DNA from 2 places in the Cycloclasticus sp. P1 genome. Region 2 is predicted to be linked to the other one. Evidence: riboswitches for the same ligand, from Rfam matches in the RefSeq annotation. Region 2 holds a riboswitch; the other holds the start of a gene.
What was found. Region 2 has a riboswitch for cobalamin ahead of Q91_RS05780 (TonB-dependent receptor domain-containing protein). Riboswitches for the same ligand answer to the same signal wherever they lie in the genome.

Region 1 (3,277 bases), 240 kb from region 2:
AATTGCTAAGCCCATTGCTACGCGCATAAAAAAGGCTTGTGGTAACTCAAAACGGGTGTCTTTTGTGTGAATGAAATAACGGTCGTAGAGTGTTTGTAAACCAAGGTAACTAAAATTAAAATCACGCTCACTTTGTAGCGCCTCGGCTAGCTTATCTAGGTCGAATCTTGATAATTCTTCATCTAATAAGTTTAATGAAACGGCTTTGTTGATATAAGCTTTGAAATACTCAGGATAGTCGGCGAGCATCTCAGCTTGGCTTCGGCTGGTGGTTTGTTGGTGAGTAAAACTTAATGCCTCGGTGCGTAAATTATTAAGCAGCAACCTTGCTGCCAATTGGCTATAGTCGGGGTCTGTGTCAATCAAGCCTCTGGCACCCATAACAATGGCTTGTTGGAAGGCGGACTCGGGCATTTCATCAAAAAGGTTATTTTTAATTTCGTTGATTACTCGTTCGACTGAAATATCATTAAGCCCTTCTGCGCACTCTGATATTAAGTTGCTCAGCGATTCTTCATTAAAGGCCTGAAGGGACTGGTCAACTTGCTGGATGCGAATTTGCCAACTGGATTGTTCAGCTGTTTCTTCGGCAGAGCGTTCAGCGGATCGTTGTTCACGATACAAAACATAGGCACGGGCTACCTTATGTAAGTCGGCGCGCATCAGTGCTAATTCCACTTGGTCTTGTATGCTTTCGATATGAATGGTGTCACTTATCGATAGATGCCTAACAATAGCCTGTTGTACTTGGCTGCTTAGTTGAGTGGCAAGATCGTGAATATGACTAGATTGTTGTGTATGTTCACCTTCTACCGCCAATAAGGCTTTACTGATGGCAATATAAATTTTATTAACATCGAATTGGGTTAGTTGCCCGTTGCGGCGAATAACTTGATAGTTGACAGCTTGCGCAGCTGCTGGATGATCTGTTGTTAAAGCGACAGAAAGATCGTTCATTGTTAAATCCTCAGGTTGATTATTAGGCAAACCTCGAGGCAACAATGGGAAAAAGTGATATCAATACGGGGCTGATACATCACTGATTACAATCCTTAACGCGAGGCTTGGCAAAAAATAGAGGTAATCGGACTGAGTGAATATAAGATTCACAACACCGTTGCGCGACAGTTCTGGATTCTAACCAGATTCCCCTCAAATACTATATATAGTGCTTAAATGTTTCTTGGCTAGCAAGATAATGTAAAATTAATGTATTTACAAGTGCTTGTTATTTTTTATTTTTGAACCCCCGTGCTAATTCAATAAAGGCACTGATATAAGGTGTTTCAATATCTTGGTCACGGCAAGCAGCATGTAACATCCCATGCATGCCCTTAGCGCCCAGTGGTTTTCCAATTAATGACTGTGCTGTTGTTGGCGCATCCAATAACCAGTCGGGTAGGGCAGCCACCCCTTGGCCAACGGCAATTAATTGCATCATCATTGTGGTTAACTCAACCTGACGAACTTGCGCGGGTTCTACATTGGCAGGGTCTAGGTAGTGTCTAAATACATCAAGGCGACTACGCTCAACTGGGTAGGTAATAAGCGTTTGCTCGGCTAAGTCTTCTGCGTTAATGAAGGCTTTATCTTTCAATGGATGCTGATCATTCATCACTAACAAGGCTTGATACGGAAACAGCGTTAAGAATGAAAGACCTGGTTTATCAACTGGGTCGGTACTAATAACTAAGTCAATTTCACCACGACTCAGCGCCGGTAGCGGATTAAAACTCATACCGAGTTTGATATCAATATGGATGTCTGGCCATTGCTTGCGGTATTGCTCTAAGGTTGGTAATAACCATTCAAAACAGGCATGACATTCAATGGTAATAAAAAGCCTTCCTGCTTTGCCATTAGCAATTTGTTTAAGCTCATGCTCGGTGTTTTCAACCAACGGTAATACTCGCTCAGCTAGATCTAATAAGCGTTGCCCCGCATCAGTAAGCCCGAGGGGCTTGTGTTGGCGGAAAAACAGCGTCGTTTCAAAGTGGTTCTCAATTGTTTTTATTTGGTGTGATAAGGCCGATGGTGTCAGATGAAGCTTTTGTGCGGCTTGATTAAGGTTTTTACTGCGGGCAATGGTGTAAATGGCCCTGAGGTGTCGAATTTCTAAGATCATGGTGAATTTATTTCAACTTAATGGTGAAAATTATGAGATTGATTCAATTCTATGCTTGCTGGATACTTCTCGCAACATAAAAATAATGAGGTTAAAGATGATTCGTACACATAATTTAGGTTTTCCACGTATTGGCGCGCAAAGAGAGTTAAAAAAATCATTAGAGTCGTATTGGCAAGGAGAGATAGATTCGCAAGATTTGTTTAATAATGGCCAACAATTAAGAAAGAACAACTGGCAAACTCAAGCTGACTCGGGCTTAGACCTTATACCCGTGGGTGATTTTTCGTGGTATGACCATGTGCTAGATATGAGCGCCTTACTAGGCTGTATACCTGAACGATTTAAGCATGATGGTGGTGCAGTGGATATTGACACGTACTTTCGGATGGCGCGTGGCCGTTCTGTTGATGGTGGTGATGTTAGCGCTTGCGAAATGACTAAATGGTTTGATACGAATTATCACTATATCGTGCCCGAATTTCAGCCCGAGCAGTCGTTTAAGCTATCCACTGAAAAGTTGTTTGATGAGGTAAATGAAGCGCTTCAATTAGGCCATCGTGTTAAACCCGTTATTTTAGGCCCGCTGAGTTTTCTTTGGCTTGGCAAGGCAGAGGGCGAGGCGTTCGATAAGTTAAACGTGCTCGATCAACTGCTGGCAGCTTATGGTGAGATATTAAATCGTTTATCTGATCTGGGTGTCGAATGGGTACAAATTGATGAGCCTATTTTAGTCCTCGATTTGCCTGATCAATGGAAGTTAGCCTTTGAACAGGCCTACCATAAATTACAACGAGGCGATCTAAAGTTATTGGTGGCAAGCTACTTTGGCGAGTTAGCTGACAATTTAAAGCTTGTTTGCGATTTGCCCGTGGCAGGGCTGCACATCGATGCGATTAGAAGCCCCGAACAAGTCCAACAACTGATTGACTGGTTGCCCAGTTATAAGGTGTTGTCAGTCGGTATTATTGATGGCCGAAATGTTTGGAAAAACAATTTGGGCGCGACAGTCAGCGTGACACAAGCTATTCAACAACATTGGGCTGGCGAGTTATGGCTGGCACCTTCTTGCTCTTTACTGCATGTGCCTGTTAATTTGGCGTTTGAAACGTCATTATCAGATGATATTAAATCTTGGTTATCTTTTGCCAC
Region 2 (3,277 bases):
ATCAAGCCCAAAAATCAGATGAGCGTAGCTTCACGCTTTTTCTTATTATTCGAAAATCACGGCATTCACAAAAACCAAATACCTGGTTTCTTTGGCCATGGGTTAAAGCTCGTTGATGTAAAAGATGAAGACAGTATTCTGATTAAACTTGATGAAGAGATACTGAATGATGCTTGCGAAATGTTTGCTGTACGTCGTGAATGGCTAGATGGTGCCGACAGTCAGATTTACCCATTACATGATTTTTACAAACAGCCAAGGGAATTTGAGGCATTCATTTGTGAAATTAAAAGCAACGACCCCGATAGTTTGTACGCTGAGCTAATTGTTTCGTACGATAGACTCCAAGAAGAAGACGCCCTGTTAATTTTAGAAGAGACGATTGGTTATATTGGTGAGAAGCCAATATATCGCCACCATATTTGCAATGGGTGGGTTTTTAAATATTGGAAGTGTCGCGCCTACTTGGCTGCATGTATTGCACTGTCGTGTAAAAACAAAGTTTGGGTTAAAGGATATGAAGTACCCATTAAAGAGATAAACCGCCTGAAGGAGGGCTCACAGTTTATTTTTAGTAATGATAACCAGCACAATGGTTTTTCTACTAAGACATGGTACCCGGAGGATATGGCGTTATTACCGGACGTATATTTGAATAAAATTGACCCGGAAAAAGATAACTTTGGTGTTCGTGCTGCTTTATCGCTTTGGTTGGAACTATACGACAAGGGGCTAATGCATACTGACTACCCAGGTGAAAACCCTAGAAGTAGGTTCGAGGGTGCTTTGAAATTAACTGCCAGGCAATAAAAAAGACCTAGTCCGAAACGAACTAAGTCCTTGTTATTCAATGGTGCCTGGGGCCGGAATCGAACCGGCACGACTGTTAAGGTCGCGGGATTTTAAGTCCCGTGTGTCTACCAATTTCACCACCCAGGCAATCAAATTGAGCGCGAATTTTACCCTATGATGACGATAATGACGAGTGGAAATTATTATAAATTTATAAATTTTTTAGCAGACCTTCATTAATGGCCAATTTAACAAGTTCGATATCGTTAGAAACGCCTAGTTTTTCGTGTGCTCGATAGCGATGCGTGTTAACTGTTTTGGGGCTGATCGATAATGAATTGGCAATATCTGCAATTCTATGGCCATCAACAATTTTTGTTACTATTTGTAACTCTCTACTGCTTAACTGGCTAAAAACATTCTTTTCTGGTTCTTGCCCACTGAAGATTAAGTTGGTTGCCACTGCAGAGGACAGGTAGTTTTTACCTTGGTAAACCGACATAATCGCGCTTGTCATTTCATCAACCGCGCAGCCTTTATTGATATAACCTTTAGCACCTAACTTTATAGCCTGATGCGGGATAGGGCCATCGTCATACACACTTAGGGCAATAATTTTAGAACTGGGTTCGCGCCTTAATATTCGTTTCAAAGCTTCGGCGCCACCTATACCCGGCATATTTAAGTCCATTAGGATAACGTCTGGCTTGAGTTGTTCGGCTAATTTAACAGCTTCTTCACCCGAAGAGCCAATCGCCACAACTTCAATATCCGGGTCAGATTGCAAGATGTGCTCTATACCGCTTCTAACTAACTCATGATCGTCAACAAGTAGAACCTTAATACTATTCGAATTCATTAGATATTGATTTTCTTCAATTAATTAACCTAGCGCTCATCTTGACTAGCATAGACTAAATCAAAGATAATGCCCACGCTTTTTGGTATTAGGCCTTTGCCTAATTAAAAGGGAAGTTGGTACGATTTAATCAAACCCAACGCTGCCCCCGCAACGGTATATAAGTAACATGTATCAACAGCCACTGTGTCAAAACATGGGAAGGCGATACATCGGTTAACAGAACATTAGCCACTTATGAGCCCGGAGACCTGCCAAAGGCAAACCGGTACGTTGCGGGTGGGCAACTGGGCTGACGTTGTTTACTCTATTTCAACTTCATCACATTTCCTCACGTGCGTCTTTTAACTGGCGCGGGGCTGCGCCTTCTAACGAGGAAATCTCATGAAAAAAACCCTTTTGGCTGCAAGTGTTGCCGCCGTTCTACCTTTTGCTCCTTCAATTGTATTCGCCAGTGATGATGCGCTTATTGTGACGGCTACACGTACGACGCAAACGGCTGATGAAACATTAGCCTCTGTCTCAGTTGTTACCAAAGAAGAGATCGAAAAGTATCAATATAAAACGGTTGCGGAGGCTATTTCAGGGCTTCCTGGTGTAACGATTGCCAACACAGGTGGTTTAGGCAAGCAAACGTCATTATTTTTACGTGGTACAGAGTCGAACCACACCCAGGTTTTATTGAACGGCGTTAAGTTGGCAACGAATGCCTTTGGTGCGCCTCAAATTGAGCATATTCCACTTAACCAAATTGAGCGTATTGAGTTAGTGCGTGGGCCGCAATCAAGCTTATATGGCTCTGGTTCTATTGGTGGAACAATTCAAATTTTCACTAAAAAGGGCACCGGTGAGCTAACACCTCATCTTTCGGTTGGTTTTGGTACGCATGATACGAAAGAAACCACCTTTGGCATTTCTGGTGGAGATGCATCTAACTGGTATAGCTTAAGCGGCGGCTATACAGAAACAAATGGTTTTAACAGTTGTGATGGTCGAAGCGGCACATTGTTCATTGGTTGTTTCGCTACCGAGCCTGACGACGATGCTTATAGAAACACTAATGCCTCTATTAGAGCAGGGCACCGCTTTGCAAACTCTGCTGAGCTAGAGTTTTTTAGCTTATACAGTGAGGGGCAAAGTGAATACGATGGTTATTTCAACACAACGGACTTTTTGCAACATACCTTTGGTGCTAAGTTGACGGCTGATGTGTCAGATAGATGGACTGTAAAAGCAACCTTAAGCCAAGGCAGAATTGAGGCTGATAACGAAGGAGCATTTGCAACCAGTTTTGCTGATAATCAACAGGACCATTTTAGCCTGCAAAATGACTTTCAAATTAATGATGAACACGTGTTGGTGTTAGGTTATGACTACGAAGATGACAAAATAAAAGAATCGGGTGGCTTCACAGAAACCAATCGTCATAGCAATGCCGTTTTTGCTCAATTATTAGGTGAATATGGTGCGCATTCTTACCAAATAGCCGTTAGAAATGAAGATAATGAGCAGTTTGGTAGCAATACTACGGGCAACATTGCTTGGGGTACGTCGCTTTCTAATAATTTACGCTTAAACGCATCGTTTGGAACAGCTTTTGTTGCGCCAGCCCTTGTTGATCTTTAT

Region 1: it holds a riboswitch for cobalamin, as region 2 does, so the genes downstream of both, Q91_RS04650 (ribonucleoside-diphosphate reductase subunit alpha) here and Q91_RS05780 (TonB-dependent receptor domain-containing protein) in region 2, are expected to answer to the same signal.

What each region holds. Positions count from the first base shown of each region.
Region 1 covers NC_018697.1:967,885-971,161, forward strand. Annotated here, with positions in the region: gene Q91_RS04650 (ribonucleoside-diphosphate reductase subunit alpha) at 1-957, opposite strand, end outside; cobalamin riboswitch at 1,058-1,197, opposite strand; gene Q91_RS04655 (LysR family transcriptional regulator) at 1,229-2,125, opposite strand; gene metE (5-methyltetrahydropteroyltriglutamate--homocysteine S-methyltransferase) at 2,223-3,277, shown strand, end outside.
Region 2 covers NC_018697.1:1,209,897-1,213,173, forward strand. Annotated here, with positions in the region: gene Q91_RS05765 (hypothetical protein) at 19-810, shown strand; tRNA gene Q91_RS05770 (tRNA-Leu) at 852-939, opposite strand; gene Q91_RS05775 (response regulator) at 1,004-1,651, opposite strand; cobalamin riboswitch at 1,718-1,925, shown strand; gene Q91_RS05780 (TonB-dependent receptor domain-containing protein) at 2,036-3,277, shown strand, end outside.